DNA from 3 places in the Latilactobacillus sakei subsp. sakei DSM 20017 genome. Region 3 is predicted to be linked to each of the others. Evidence: predicted binding sites of a transcription regulator. Region 3 holds the regulator's gene; each other region holds the start of a gene.
The links. The regulator LexA, encoded in region 3, represses DNA repair genes until DNA is damaged. The targets are predictions, from matches to a motif close to CNAACANNTGTTNG.

Region 1 (5,394 bases), 750 kb from region 3:
AGCATAAGTTTGTTTGTCATCGGCAACGCTATCGATATAGCGTTGCAAGTTTTCTTTTTCCCGATCAAAAGTAACCGCGTTAAAGGCTTGATCAATGACATCTGGTTTTAAAAGTAGTTCGCCAATAAAGGCAATTGCTTGTTGTTGTAAGTCGATTGTATCGCGTAAATATTGAGGGCTGACAATCCGCATTGAAATACTAAAAATCGCTAATTGTCCTTGCCGATATGCATTCATATTGAAGCCAGCCCCATACATTGCTTGGAGTTGATTGGCAATTGCAACCTGATCACGATAAGCTTGACTACTAGCAGATAAGACACTGGCTAGTAATGACCGTTTTGTCAGGGTTTCTTTAGTCGCTGGTGCCACTAATTGCACAGAAAAGCGAATTGTTTTGAATTGTTGTGTTTGTAAGATATTTAAATAAACGCCATCCATTACTTTTTGATTCATACTTGCTGCTCCTCACTGTTTTAACAGTTAAAATGGCTTGCTTTCAACTTAAGTCTTTTTAAGAATAATGTAACAGACACTATCATACCAAAAAAGTGGGTTAAACTCAAAAGCGCCACCGTTTTAACAACTCTGGTTTTTCTTTGAAAAAACGGTATTAGAATCCTGCTACTGATTCTAATACCGTTTTTTGTTCATTATTCAGTTGGTGGTTGTTCGCTTGGAACCTCTTGCAAAAGGACCTTGCGGGGTTTACTACCTTCAGAAGGCCCGATAATCCCGCGACTTTCCATTTCATCGATCAGCCGGGCTGCCCGATTATAACCGACTCTAAAACGACGTTGAACCATCGAAACACTCGCGGTTTGTTGCTTAACCACTAATTCAACCGCTTCTTGATAATATTCATCTTCTGGATCTGCCGTTTCTTGGTGTTCATCAGCCGCCGTTGGAATCATCTCTTCATCGTATTCAGCCGTCTTTTGAGCTTTGATAAAGGAAACGATGCTTTCAACATCTTGACTGGAGATAAAGGCGCCTTGAACTCGGAGTGGTTTACTCATCCCGATTGGTAGGTACAACATGTCCCCACGACCCAGGAGCTTTTCAGCCCCACTACCATCTAAGATGGTCCGTGAGTCAATCCCACTAGAAACCGCAAACGCGATCCGTGATGGAATATTGGCCTTGATTAAACCAGTAATAACATCGACAGATGGCCGTTGTGTGGCAACAATCATGTGAATCCCGGCTGCCCGGGCCATTTGTGCTAACCGGATAATGGCACTTTCAACTTCGTTACTAGCAACCATCATCAAATCAGATAATTCATCAACGATCACGACAATGTATGGTAACGCCGCGCCCTTGATTTCGCCATCTTCATTATGGCCTTGAATATACTGGTTATATTCGGTCATATTCCGCTGACCAGTATCCGCAAAAAGTTGATAGCGTCGTTCCATTTCTTTAACGACTTTATTCAACGCGTTGGCCGCTTTCTTAGCGTTGGTCACCACCGGAATCAAGAGATGCGGAATTCCGTTATAGACATTTAATTCAACCATTTTCGGATCAATCAACATCAACTTAACTTCATGGGGTTGCGCGCTCATCAAAATACTGGTGATGATCCCGTTAATCGCTACTGACTTCCCACTACCCGTTGAACCGGCAATCAAAAGATGCGGCATCTTCGCTAAATCCGACATAATCACTTTACCGGAAATATCTTTCCCTAATGGCACTGCCAACGGTTTGCCTGGATGTGGTGGCTCTTGTTCGATCATCTCTCTGAAGGAAACTGTTGAGACAGTTGTATTAGGGACTTCAATCCCGACGTATGGTTTGCCTGGAATCGGTGCTTCAATCCGAATGTCTTTGGCGGCCAGTGCTAACGCTAAATCATCGGCCAAATTAACAATCTTCGACACCTTAACACCAACAGCCGGTTGGATTTCATACTTCGTAACGGCTGGTCCTAAACTTGCACTCTTAACCGTGACATCCACGCCAAACGAATCAAAGGTTTGTTTCAAGACCTGTTGATTTTTTTCAATCGCTTCGTATTCCGCACTCTGATCTGATGGTGGAATCTGCGTCAACAATTCAGGCGTTGGCATTTCATAATCCGCATCAATTTCTACAGCATGCGTTAATTCGGCAACATCCGGCACTTGTTCTGTCGGTGTTTCCGCAGTTGCTTCTGCCTCGTTAGTTGCTTGGTGCGTTGCAATTGGTTTTGGTAAATCCTTCGGTCCATTAATCTTAAAGGTGGCTGGTTCATTCACCACAACCCCCGTTTTCTCAGGCTCGCCGGTCGGTTCTGAGGTAGGCTTTTTAACCGTCTTGGTTGGCGTCGTTTTTTCGTCAACCGCAGACAACGCATTTTGCGTTTGTTCTTTGAGCGCGCTGACTTGATCGCGGCCCTTTTCAGTGGCCTTCACCAAGCCTGATTTAGTATAGCGTCCGACTTGAAATAAGCCGTGGACAAAGCGCTGACTGCTTTTAACAACCACGCTGAAGGGAATATCCATAAAAATAAACAGCCCCATGACTGTCACTAACACGGCAATGATATAGGTCCCCATCTGTGCAAACAAAAAATGCGAACCGCTATAAATCACGGCACCAACTAGGCCACCGCCGACCTCCGTCGTAACTGCCATTTTTTGGAAATCTTCAAACAATAAGCGCCAAGTAGCTGCGACAAAATGGTTATTAATCGCTTGTTGGTGCAAGATGAAAGCTGATAGCCAAATTAAAATACCAATGTAGGCTAAACTAAAACCCACCGTTTTTTGTTGCCACAATGGTGGTTGTTTGCCATAAATTAAGAGGTAAATACCGAGCATTGCAAATAGAATTGCGCCCAGGACGAATGTGTCACCAACGAATAAGCGGAAAACATTCGCAAATAGTGCGCCGATAAATCCTAATTTCAGCCCGGAGAAAAGACTAATTAAAATAAACAAAAAGCCGACAAAATTAATCGTGTAATCAGGCTGTTGCATTTTTTTCTTCTTAGTCGTCGTTTTTTTCTTACGCTTTTTCGTTTGAGTTGCCATAAAATCTCCTTACCTTACATATCTAATCCTTATTATACACGAACTTCTGTTCAGGTTAACCCATCTTTTAGGCTTTATTCAAACAAAAAAGAAGCCCAGGTCAACCGAAGTTCCCCTTAGCTTCTCTTATTTAATCATTATGCTTCTTCTGGTGTTTCATGCGCTGTAAATTGAAGTTGAATCCCTTCGTTCAAAGCAACCGCTGTTACTTGATACGTCAAGGTTTCAATGTATTCGATTAATGGTCGTGATAATTTCATCATTTCCTTTTGTCCGATTTCATCTGGTGTGCCAAAGAAATCTAACAATTGAACAACCCGTGAAATTTGACCAGATACGGCAAAGCCGCTTCCTTGTGGCATCACTTGGAATGGTGTAACGATTTGATAGATGTTACCGGCTTTTAAATCAGCTTCTTGTAAATATTCGTCGTCAGCATCAATTTTCACTAAGCTCACTTGGATATTTTGTTGTGGTTCGGCGTCCGGTGACACACGGTCAAAATGAAAAGCATCAACGCTAATGGGATCTTTTTTAGTTTGCATTAGAAACACTCCTATTTTAATTTATCGTGATCGTACAGATGACTCTTTTCTAACCCTGGAAAATCTTGTTGCCGTAATGCTTCAAAAATGACCAATGCTGCACAGTTGGATAAATTCAAAGCCCGAATGTGATCTGACATTGGAATGCGGAGACACTGATCTTCATTTTCACGCATAAACGTTTCTGGGAGGCCAGTTGTTTCCTTACCAAACATAAAGTAATGATCAACACTTGTATCCGTCACATCCTGATCAGAATAAGCTTGCTTGGCAAACTTCGTGATCAAATAGAGGTGTTTACGATCCGGAACCGTTTCTAAAAAGGCATCCAAGTTCTTGTGGTAATTAATCTTCACTTGGTCCCAATAATCTAGACCAGCCCGTTTTAAATGTTTGTCGTCAGTTTCAAAGCCTAATGGTTCGATTAAATCTAAAACAGTATCCGTCCCGGCACATGTCCGGGCGATGTTGCCAGTATTAGCTGGAATAAGTGGTTCGTATAAAACAATATGATTAGTCACAATCTAACTTCCTTCAATAAAGATTCAGTAGCTTAATTATACACGATTTAATGGTAAAGCTCTACTGGTGCTTTCCATATAAAAAAACGTAGTCCCTCGGTTATTCACGGCGAGAAACTACGTTAGTGTCATTTCATCACTAGCTTTTATCAAAAAGTATTCTGATAAAAGTTAGGGAAAAAATTCCTTGTGGTTATTATAACGCCCTTATTTCTGACTTGCAATCAGATTTCTTAAAATTACTTTAATTTCTCATTGTTTTCCCACCAAAACCGTGACATCCAATGATATCTCTGGTAATGCCGCCAACGTAATCGCTTGTAATTGCGCCTCTGTTGCTGTCCAAGTTAAAGGTGTCATCTCGACTAAATCCGCTAGTGTTTCGGGTGTTAAGGTCATCTTTTGTTGAACCTGAATTTCTTGGTAGCCGGGAAAATGTTGTTCGAATAAGTCCAATACTGGACCATGATCGTAGCTTTCCTTTTCCTGACCCTGATATAATAATTCTCGTAGCTCGTGCAAATAACCGGCATTAGGAATGACTTTAATGAGTTGACCGTCCGGTTTGAGCACCCGTTTAAATTCTTGGTATTGCGATGGCGAAAAGATGTTCAAGACTGTGTCCAAACTCTGATCAGCAAACGGCATCCGCGCTAAATCAGCGACACAAAACCAACCTTCTTGATTGTAATCACTGGCCAGTTGAATTGCCGGTTTAGAAATATCAAAGCCGATATATTGGGCTGGTACCTGTTGGGCAAGTTGGTAAACCGGCGTTCCTTCGCCACAACCAACATCAAGAATCCGACTATTGGCCGTAAGTTGCTTAGCAATTTCATCTAAGAACGGTTTAAAGAAGCCGGCCTGTAAGAATGCCCGGCGATGGCTTAACATTTCTTTTGTATATTCAGACTTCATTTGTTTGGGTAAGAAGTACAATGTCCCATTTTTAGCCAAGTCAAAACTATGGCCCGCTTCACAAACCAATTGGTGATCACTAATAGTGGCAAACGCCCCTTGGCAAATTGGACATTGCAAGGCGCTTAAATTGGCTTGTAGGAATTGTTGCGCTAAATCAATTTTTTTCAATTCAAATTCTCCTTATTTCAATCCTTTACATTCTAAAAATATCAAGTAAACTTAGTCATATCAAGTTACCGACGAAGGAAGTGAACTCATGCTAGATACTTATCGCTTCGATGAAGCTAAAAAGAAGTTAACCAAGCATGCTAAAATCCAACCCAATAGTTGGATTAACATTACCGATCCCACGCAAGAAGAAATTGATTTACTGACTAAAAAACT
Region 2 (5,394 bases), 290 kb from region 3:
TTGATGTTGATTGCCAGTACCGGTGTCGTGCCAGCTTTAATTGGGGCCTTATTCCAAGAAGTTGTCGACACAGTTTCGATTTTATACGCATTACGTGCTAGAAATGACCATTAAAAAAAGAGGCCGCTGAGGGCCTCTTTTTTGTATTGTTAACTATTCTTCAGATTGCACTTTTAAAAACATATCTTTTGGGAGGTATAGTTTCGGAATCATCGCTAATAAAATCCCAAAGACGATACCATTTAAGATGAAGCCGGCAACGAAACTACCGCCATTCACAGTTAATGAATAGAGCCAAGCATTCATTCCTTTAGGCGCGTATGAGCCCCAGTAGATGGCCCCAGCTAAGAAGTGGCAGAAGTATTTGGCGAAAGTACCAATGAAAGCTGCGGACCAAAGGAGCGCAATCGTTTTTACTTTGGTATTTTGTTGGATACTTGCTTGAACTGGTTTTTGTAAAACGCCAGCTAGGCCAACGACCATGAAGGCAATCGTAAATTCAAGTAATCCTTGCCAAACATTGAGAACGCTCCCGTTGCCGAGGCCTCGTAAGACGAGGTCTAAAAGGCCCCAGATTAAACCCGAAACCATCCCAGCCGCGGCGCCGCGACGGAGACTATAGATAATAATGGGGATAATCCCAAAGGAAACCTCAATCGCTGATGGCCCTACAGTATGCGGAATATATTCCAGAGCCATCGCAAATGCCGCGATAATGGCCCCTTCAATTTGAATCAATAACCGTTGATGTTGCATAAAAATAACCCCTTTTCTTGGTTAACCAACACAAAAAAGGAGTTAAAGTCTCAACTCCATCACAATTCCTACGCTTGTCTTAACAAACAGGTTCGAAGGGTCTGATCATCTAATCACTCTCAGCCAATGGCTCCCCTTTGCGATGGTTAATATTTAAATTTTAAGAACGTTTTCAGTATACCGGATACAACAAAGATGTCAAGCAATCAAGCTTCATTCGAGCTTATCCATTGCCGAGCGCTGTTCGTCATCAACCACGTGCGTATACAAATGGGTGGCCTGCGTGGTGGTTTGGCCCAATTGGGTCGCTACGATCGTTTCGCTGTGGGTCGCTGACATCAGATCGGTTGCGAGTGTATGACGGAATTTATGCGGCGTTAGTCGAACGCCAAAAGCTTCAGAGTACTTAGCTACCAGTTTTTCAATGGCATAGTTACTGATTCGCTTCGCTTGACCGCGATACTTTGTGACAAATAAGGCCCGTTCGTTAGCGGCTAAATAGCGTTGTTGCCGGATTTGAACGTAATCTTGCAGATAAGGTAAACCCCAAGGTGCGATCGGCACGGTATCTTGTTGACCGCCTTTGCGAATAACCGTAATTGTTAGTTGTTCAAGGTTTAAATCAGAAACGTTAGCTTGGGCGAGTTCGGAAAGACGAATGCCGGTAGTGAGTGCCAATACGCAAATCGCAATATCCCGTTCACAATTCTGCGTATAAGAAGCGAGTTGGCGATTAGATAGCGCACTGGGATAGTCGACTTGCATAAAGGCAATGAAGTCGTGTTTTTTATCACCGGTGAGCAACTTTTGACCGATATGGCGGGAACGAGTGGCCATTGTCTCGGATGATTTGAGCAGTTTGACTTTTTTCATGACGTTGCGGTAGAAATAAGGCTCACCATCGGCTTGTTCGGCTTCAATCGTCAGGAAGTACCAGAGCGCATTCAAAGCGTTGATAGAGCGATTAACAGCCTGAAAGGAGAGCTTGTGATTATTTGCTTTTCGTTTATTCATTAAAAAGATCTTATAGAGTTCGATATCTTCTAATTTCATCTTATCAAGCGCAACAAGAGGGATATCCTTAGTCGTTTGAACAGTAACGATTTGTTCGTCAATTAACCAGGAGAAGAAGCGGACGTATTCTTGGAGATATTGATAGAGCGTTGCAGAGGAGTATGCATTGGCTTGCCGATTAATATAAAATTTACGGACGTAATCGGGAAGATCCGCCAAGCGTTGTTCACATAGTTCGAGATAACGTTGTTGGTCCATGATTGAAACCACCTTAATAGAGAATTATAGTTATTTTAACAAAAAAGCGGCGAGAATACTACAAGTGTTGTTAAAACCATAATTTTAACAACACTTGTTTGGCAAATTTTGACCACTAACCCTAGAAATCTGTTTTCAGACCATCTGCAGCAGCCATTTAAAAACGAATAAAATGCCTGTTTAACGGTCTTTCATCTTAATGAAACGTTGATATAACAGTGTTTATAGCATGATTAGGCCGATTTGAGCATCAAATTAGCGTTTTATTAAACTCGGATTATGGTTAATGATTATCAATTTGAGCCTCAAAATTATGGATTTTACAGCTGCATAAATCAATCCTAAGTTATTTAACGAATTTCATGTGGTTATTGATTATTAATGATTAGGCAGTGGTTTTAATTTGCGATCAGATCAGTAATTTAGCATTGAGATTTGTTAATCGTAGTTGAGTTTTTTAAACGGTTGATGTTTTAGTTAAAGCATTTTAAAACGTTGCTAAAAGAATTTGCTAAATTAAGGACTTAAATACAGATTAATAAGTCAAAATCAGCCACTCTTTTAAAATAAATACATACTTCCTATAATATATATTATGTAAACTAGAATATTTTTTTATTTAATAGGTCCCCCACACCGTCTTTAATCACCGTAATCGATTATTTTTATGTTGAAAACTAGATTAAATTTAATTGAACTGCTTGGTTATTTGAACTAGCTAAAAATGGCACCAAACAGTACTTTAGAATTTAGCACAGGCCATTTAAAAAAAGCCCAGATACTGGTTAAATACCAATATCTGGGCTTTTTAGATTTACTTTAGTCAGTTAGTCGAATTACAACTTTACCGGCTAATTTACCATTAGCAACTAATTCCAGTGCATCTTGAACGTGATCAAGATCAAAATCGTGTGGATCGATAGCTGGTGTAATGTGATGTTTTTCAACTAATTCAGTGACTTTTTTAAGTTGTTGGCCATCCGAACGCACAAAGATGAAGCGGTAGTTAACTTGAGCTTTACTAGCGAGTTTATCCCACTTCTTACCGACTAAACCAAATAAAAGTCGTTTCCAGGCAGGTAATTGGTGCGTGATAGCAAAATGCTTATTAGGACCTGCCACCAAACTTAATAAACGGCCACCGGGTTTCATAATTGAAAGTTCACGTTCGATATCTTGAGCCCCACGAGTATCGATAACGTAATCGACATCGTTTAATACCTGCCAATAATCGGTTGTCCGGTAATCAAGGTATTGGTCAGCACCTAATTCTAGAATATGCTCACGTGCTGCAGCGTTCCCTGAGACAATGACTGTTAAGCCTAAAGATTTAGCGACTGGCACGGCTAATTGACCAAAACTGCCAGAACCACCAGGAATGAAAATCGTCTTCCCTGCTTCAACAGCTAATTCTTCCGTGAGGCCTTGATAAGCGGTTAAACCGGTCAAGGGGACAGCAACGGCCTCTTTAGCTGATAAATTGGTAGGTGTATACCAGATAGCATTGGCATCGACCGCAACGTATTCTGCAAAACCACCAATCTTAGCAAGTGGTAGACGTGTGTAAACTAGGTCACCCGGTTTAAAAGGCGTTACGTTAGAACCGATAGCGGTAATTTCACCAACGACTTCATTGCCAAGGGTTAATGGCATCGAATAGTCTTGAATCAACTTAACACTGCCGTGAATATTCATTAAATCTAACGGATTGACTGCGGCATAGCTAACTTTGATGAGTACTTCGTTAGCTTGGGGCTTAGGGGTGGCAATTTCTTTCACGGTCACATTGAGATCTTTACTATATTTTGTAATTTGAGCTGCTTTCATTTTAAAGTGCCTCTTTCCATGGGAGTATTTGAAGTGTTTGGTGTGCTGTTACGATTAGCGCCTCTGAATCTGGATTTACTTTAGCCATGACACGAATGCCAACCAATGCATTTTGAAGTGTTGCGGCTAATAGCTCGCTCTTAATAGGAGGCTGCAACTCAGCTTGCCCTTCAATCAGTAATCGCTGCAGCATTGCTTGTTCCTGCTGTAAATAGCGTTTAATAAGTTGTTGGATATCTTCTTCTAACGTTGATAACGCGGTTGCCGTATTAACGACTAAACAGCCGTCTGGTTGTTGTGCCGGGTGGTTAATGAACGCCTCAAAAATGGCTGTCAAACGACTACTAAGGTCGCTATAATCATTGATGATTTGATTAAATGTCGCGGTGATTTGATCGTGATAATGCGCTAAGACTGCGATAAATAGCTGGTGCTTATCACCAAACGTATCATAAATACTACGACGATGGATGCCCATTTCGTCGACTAGGTTTTGCATCGACGTTTGTTCATATCCCTGGCGCCAAAAAACGAGCATTGCTTTGTCTAAGACGGCTGTTGTTTCAAATTCTTTCGTGCGCATCTGATAATCTCCTCTTATTAGAACGTTCATTCTATTATAGATGATGACTCTGAATAACGCAACTAGATTTTACGCAATTTTAAACGCAAAAAAAGAACGTCTCATGAAGACGTTCTTTGGTGATACTATTTCGTAAGGTAAAAAACCCCGAAGGCCCCCAGACCAACGTGACTCATAATAACGGGACTCGTTAAAGCGACTGTATAAGGGACGTGGGGTTGGGTTTGTTCTAGCGTTGCTTGGATTTTGGCGGATAGTTCGTCAGTGATGCCGACGTGTGAAATGCCAATTTCAGCAACATCTTGAGTGGCCAAGTGTTCGCGAATATTATTGATTTCTTTGGTGAAGGTCTTTAGCCCCCGTCCCTTAGCAATCACTTCTAATTCCGTATCTGTTAAGCGGACAATCACCTTGAGTTTAATCAGTTTTGTTAAGAGCCCCGCCATCCGGCTAATACGTCCGCCGCGTTGGAGTGCATCTAGTGAGTCTAAAAAGACGTAGGTTTCTGTCTTGCTACGAACCTCATTAAGATGGGCAATGATTTCAGTGAGTGTCTTCCCCGCTTCAACATCTTGAGCGGCTGCGACAACTTGATAAGCCAGGCCACGGTCAATTTCTTTACTATCAATGACGTGGACGTCACTTGTTGATTGTTGGGCCGCTGTATGCGCCCCTTCGATAGTCCCGCTGAGTAACCCTGTGCAGTGGATTGATAAGATTGTACTGCCATCAGCCCCCAATTGGTCGTATAGTTCAACGAAACTGCCGACTGTTGGTTGGCTCGTTGTTGGAAACTCAGTCGTTGCACTTTGCAAGCGGCTTAAAAATTCGGCACGGGTAATTGTTTGACCGTCAACGAAGGATTCAGCACCTTGTTGAATCGTTAAAGGCACAATATGGATATCATACCGTTCTTGTTCTGCTGTAGTTAATTGAATTGATGAATCGGTTACTAT
Region 3 (5,394 bases):
CAATATCCTTTTGGCGAACTCTGTGGGGTCGGTGTGGCGTTTAAAGTGGCGACTGCTTTATTAGAAGAGATTCCTTACGATAAATTAGATTTAGCCGCAATCGGGACGGTTTGTGATATCGTCCCCTTAGTCGATGAAAACCGGACGTTGGTTAGTTTAGGCTTACAACAATTACAAAATACCGATCGACCAGGTTTGGTCGCATTGTGTCAATCAGCTGGCTTAGAACAAGCGACACTAGATGCCACTAACATTGGGTTTGGGATTGGTCCCCGTTTAAACGCAATTGGTCGTTTAGGTGATGCGACCCTTGGTGTGCAATTGTTAACGACGCTTGATGACGAAGAAGCGGTTGAACAGGCCCAATTTATTGAACAACAAAATAAAAAACGCCAAGGGCTAGTGCAAGAAATTACGGCAACGGCAATGACAATTGCTGAAACACCGGAAAATCAAGCGAGTGCCACCTTAGTTATTGCCCACGAAGGTTGGCATGAAGGGGTTCTAGGGATTGTGGCTAGTCATGTTGTTGAACAGACCGGTAAACCAACCTTAGTCTTGACGATTGACCCGGAAACTGGCTTAGCTAAAGGCTCTGGCCGTAGTGTGACAGCTTTCCATTTATTTAAAGCGTTAGATGCACACCGTGAATTATTGGTTCATTTTGGTGGCCATCACATGGCAGTTGGCTTGACCGCTAAGGTTGATCAATTAGCGTTGATTCAAACTGCAATGAACGAGTATGCGCAAGTTAATCAGTTAGATTTAACAGGACGCCAACCATTACCAGTTGATTTGGCGCTGACGCTAGCTGATATTACGCCTGATTTATATCAAGCATTGCAACAACTGGCACCTTTTGGCAGTGATAATCCAGAACCGTTGATTGAACTTAGCGCGCCCCAGTTAGCCGATGTCAAACAAATCGGTGCTGATCAGAAGCATTTGAAGATGATGGCGGTCGATCAACAACAACAATTAGCAGTTTTAGCTTTCAATAAAGGGGCTTTGATGCCCGATTTAACTGCCGCTGAAGATGTGAAATTAGTCGGGAGTTTGAGTGAGAATACTTGGCGTGGCCAGACAACGTTGCAATTAATGGTAAAAGACCTTGCTACAAGTGGGCAAGTCGTACTTGATCAACGCAGCAATCGTCTGACGAAGCAATTATTCCAATCAACAGGCGACTACGTCTTTTTTAATGATAAAATGCGCGAGCAACTGCAGTCTTATTTACCGGCAGGGAGTCAGGCGCTGTTAGCGACCGATGAACAAGTTGCTACTAGCCAAGAGCTAATTGTAGTTGATGAACCAGCTGATTTAACTGCTTTTGAACAATTTTATCAACAACAACAGGCCGCTAAATTAAGCTTGATTTTTTATGCTAAACACTCTGCTTATTTAGAAGGAATGCCGACAAAACAACAGTTTGCGACTTTCTTAGTTTACTTGCGGAAACATCCAAATATTGAAAAAGCGCGGTTAGCAGAATTAGCAGCGTATTTAAAATTACAATTACCGTTAATGATTTTCATGTTGCAGGTGTTTTTTGACCTCGGATTTGTTAGAATAGAACGTGGTCTGATTACGGCCGAGTTACAACCTGAAAAGCATGCACTGGAAAGTGCACCAAGTTATCAAAAACGATTAGCTAAAATTGAAATGGAAAAACAGCTTGTTTATTCAACCTTTACCGAGGTGAAAGACTGGCTAGCAACTCTCCCAGCAGTAGCAAATCGCTAAAAGAGTTAAGGAGCGAATTATATATGTCAATCAACTTTAAAGATTATGTCGCAAGTGTTCCGGATTTTCCGGAGGCTGGCGTTACTTTTCGTGATATCTCACCTTTGATGTCCGATGGTGAAGCATACGCAGCAGCAACGGATAAAATTGTTGAATACGCTAAGAACAAAGGCGTTGAAATGATCGTTGGCCCTGAAGCCCGGGGCTTTATTGTTGGCTGCCCGGTTGCTTACAAATTAGGTGTCGGTTTTGCACCTGCTCGTAAGAAGGGTAAGTTGCCACGCGAAACAGTTTCAGCTAGCTATGGTTTAGAATATGGTAAATCAACATTATATATGCATAAAGACGCGGTTAAACCAGGCCAAAAAGTCTTAGTAACAGATGACTTATTAGCAACCGGTGGCACAATTGCCGCAACAATCAAAATGGTTGAAGAACTAGGTGGTATCGTTGTTGGGACAGCCTTCTTCATCGAATTGAAGGACTTAAACGGCCGTGAAAAGATTAAGGACTATGATATTTTCAAATTAATGGAATACTAATAAAGAAGTGCGCCATCAACAGGTTGCTTTTGAACATTTGACTGATATAGCAAAGTGCAGAAAGTAGTTGATGAAAGCACGTTAAAGAGAAACAGATAAAAAAAGAAGTTCGCCTAAGCGAACTTCTTTTTTTATTACATGCGATCCCGGTAAAGGCCAACGACCTTCCCTAGAATGCTGACTTCATTTAAAATGATTGGTTCAAACGTATCGTTTTCTGGTTGGAGACGATAGTGATCTGCTTCTTTGAAGAACCGTTTGCAGGTTGCTTCATCTTCGGCAGTCATCGCAATGACAATATCGCCATTATCGGCGGTTGATTGCTTGCGAATGATAACTTCGTCGCCATCTAAGATACCGGCGTTAATCATACTTTCACCACGAATTGTTAGCATGAACAAATCTTGTTCGGTTTGCAAACTAGGTGGAAGCGGGAAGTAATCAGTTGCTTCTTCAACTGCTAAGATAGGCACACCGGCAGTAACCACCCCTAATACTGGGATTTTCTGGGGTGTCGCCCCAATTGCCGTTAGGCCAGCGGGCGTTAACTCGATCGCCCGTGGCTTAGTGGGATCCTTTTGTAATAAGCCCTTCTTCTCAAGTCGGGCTAAATGGCCATGGACAGTAGAAGTGGACGATAAATTAACGGCTTCGCAAATCTCGCGGACCGTTGGTGGGTAACCTTTGTCTTGAACACGTTCGTGAATAAAACGTAAGACCTCTAATTGTTTGGATTCAGTTTTAGTCATAAGCGCACCTCATTCGTTCTATTAAGCATATAGTAGCATATTTATAGGCGGATTTCAAACAAGTGTTCGTATTTTTTGACATTTTGAGCATTTTAGTCCAAAATAGGATAAAAGTTTAAATTTGGAGGCCGATGATGGCAATGGATCAAAAACGACTCGATCGTATCAATGAATTAGCACATAAAGCAAAGGCAGAAGGGTTAACACCCGAAGAAACAGCGGAACGTCAAGAACTACGGGACGCTTATTTGAAGGATTTCCGTTCTAGTTTCCGTTCACAAGTTGAGATGCTACAAGTTTATGATAAAGAAGGTAAGGAAGTCACACCTGAAAAAGTGAAGGACATCCAACGTGAAAAGGGTTTACGTGACGATTAATCTAGGAATTCCGCTTTCTTTTTAGTGCAATAATGTGTAGAATATTTAAGTGAACTGAATGAGGAAGGGGTGCATAAGATATGAATATTGGAATAGGCGTATTAATTTTTGTCATTGGGGCATTATTAGGTGCAGTTGCTGGCTTTTTCGGCGCACGTGCTTACATGAAGAAATATTTCGAAGAAAATCCACCAGTTAATGAAGATATGTTGAAAGCTATGATGATGCAAATGGGGCAAAAACCATCTGAAAAGAAATTAAACCAGATGATGAGCTCAATGAAAGCACAACAAAAACGTAGCAAAAAATAAACATGACTTAATTAAAGAGGCGTTTCGTACAAAAACTTATTTTTGTATGGAACCCTCTTTTTATTGGAAGAGAAATAATTGTCCCACTGAACTAAGATTGCTATAATGAGGATTATCTAATTTTGAAGACGGAGATATTTTATGGGTATATTTAAGAAGTTAGGCTGGTATTTTAAACAAGAATATCGCCGCTATATATTAGGGGTTATTTTTTTAGTCCTAGTTGCAATTGTGCAAATCGTGCCACCAAAAGTGATTGGGACGTTAATTGATTTAATGGCTGCCCGAAAGTTGAAGGCATCGGTCTTATTAATGTGGATTGGGGTCTTATTAGCAGCCGCGATTTTACAATATCTCTTTCGCTATGGTTGGCGGACTCGTATCTGGGGTGGCGCAGCCAAGTTAGAACGGACATTGCGGAGTCGTTTGTTCTGGCATTTTATGAAGATGGACACAACTTTCTTCCAGAAACACCGGACTGGCGATTTGATGGCCCATGCGACCAATGATTTAACCGCGATTCAACAAGTGGCGGGCGCCGGTATTTTAACGTTTGCGGATTCGATTATTACGGGTGGGACGACCATCATCGCGATGATTATTTTTGTCGATTGGCGGCTAACATTAATGGCCTTGATTCCAATGCCATTATTAGCAGTGGCTTCAGGACGCTTAGGGACGCATTTGCATACCGCTTTTAGAGAATCACAAGCAGCCTTTTCGAAATTAAATGATAAGACGCAAGAGAGTGTTTCTGGGATCAAAGTTTTAAAAACGTTTGGTCAAGAAGAAGCGGATATCGATGATTTCGACCAAATTGTGACGAAGACAATTGCGATTAACAAGCGCGTCAACTTTATCGATGGTTTATTTGATCCAGCGATTAGTTTAATTATCGGGCTAACGTACCTCGTTACAATTATTTATGGTGGAACGTTGGTCATGAACCACAGTATTACAATTGGCCAATTGATTGCTTTTATCAGTTATATCGCAGCCTTAGTTTGGCCAATGTTTGCGATTGGTCGTTTATTCAATGTGCTTGAACGTGGCAATGCCAGTTATGATCGGGTTGAATCATTATTAAAAGAAACCAGCACGATTATTGAAAAGCCAGATGCCATTCAAACGTTGGCAACTGGTGATATCGACTATGCCATTCAACAATTTTCCTATCCTGAAGAACAAACACCAACTTTAACGAATGTGCATTTCCAACTGCCACAAGGAAAGACACTGGGAATTGTCGGGAAGGTTGGTTCTGGTAAAAGTACTTTGATCAAGTTGCTGTTACGAGAATATGATCAATATCAGGGCCAAATTAAGATTAACCAGCACGATATTCGGGATTACACATTAGATGCATTACTCGATAGTATTGGCTATGTGCCACAGGACAACTTTTTGTTTTCAACGGATGTTCGCGATAATATTCGGTTCGCGGATTTTGAAAAGGAACAAGAGGCCGTTGAAGCAGCGGCTAGTTCTGGTGCGGTTCATGAAGATATTTTAACGTTTGCACAAGGTTACGACACAGTTGTTGGTGAACGTGGCGTGTCATTATCAGGTGGACAGAAACAGCGAATTGCTATTTCCCGGGCAATAATGACTGATCCTGAAATTTTAATTTTAGATGATTCATTGTCCGCGGTCGATGCGAAGACTGAAGAAG

Region 1: a site for LexA is predicted at 3,063-3,076, ahead of LEUCM_RS09675 (FtsK/SpoIIIE family DNA translocase). Genes of this name have one in related genera too.
Region 2: a site for LexA is predicted at 2,116-2,129, ahead of xerS (tyrosine recombinase XerS). Genes of this name have one in related genera too.

Annotation. Positions count from the first base shown of each region.
Region 1 is NZ_AP017929.1:1,921,982-1,927,375, forward strand. Features, by position in the region: gene yfmF (EF-P 5-aminopentanol modification-associated protein YfmF) at 1-456, opposite strand, end outside; gene LEUCM_RS09675 (FtsK/SpoIIIE family DNA translocase) at 654-3,023, opposite strand; gene LEUCM_RS09680 (DUF1149 family protein) at 3,161-3,568, opposite strand; gene trmL (tRNA (uridine(34)/cytosine(34)/5-carboxymethylaminomethyluridine(34)-2'-O)-methyltransferase TrmL) at 3,580-4,089, opposite strand; gene LEUCM_RS09690 (methyltransferase domain-containing protein) at 4,342-5,178, opposite strand; gene LEUCM_RS09695 (magnesium transporter CorA family protein) at 5,267-5,394, shown strand, end outside.
Region 2 is NZ_AP017929.1:1,465,096-1,470,489, forward strand. Features, by position in the region: gene LEUCM_RS07315 (heavy metal translocating P-type ATPase) at 1-114, shown strand, start outside; gene thiT (energy-coupled thiamine transporter ThiT) at 154-756, opposite strand; TPP riboswitch at 805-903, opposite strand; gene xerS (tyrosine recombinase XerS) at 970-2,028, opposite strand; gene LEUCM_RS07330 (NADP-dependent oxidoreductase) at 2,848-3,855, opposite strand; gene LEUCM_RS07335 (TetR/AcrR family transcriptional regulator) at 3,857-4,438, opposite strand; gene fakB (DegV family protein) at 4,564-5,394, opposite strand, start outside.
Region 3 is NZ_AP017929.1:1,173,959-1,179,352, forward strand. Features, by position in the region: gene recJ (single-stranded-DNA-specific exonuclease RecJ) at 1-1,743, shown strand, start outside; gene LEUCM_RS05910 (adenine phosphoribosyltransferase) at 1,767-2,285, shown strand; gene lexA (transcriptional repressor LexA) at 2,420-3,034, opposite strand; gene LEUCM_RS05920 (DUF896 domain-containing protein) at 3,169-3,411, shown strand; gene LEUCM_RS05925 (YneF family protein) at 3,492-3,722, shown strand; gene LEUCM_RS05930 (ABC transporter ATP-binding protein) at 3,864-5,394, shown strand, end outside.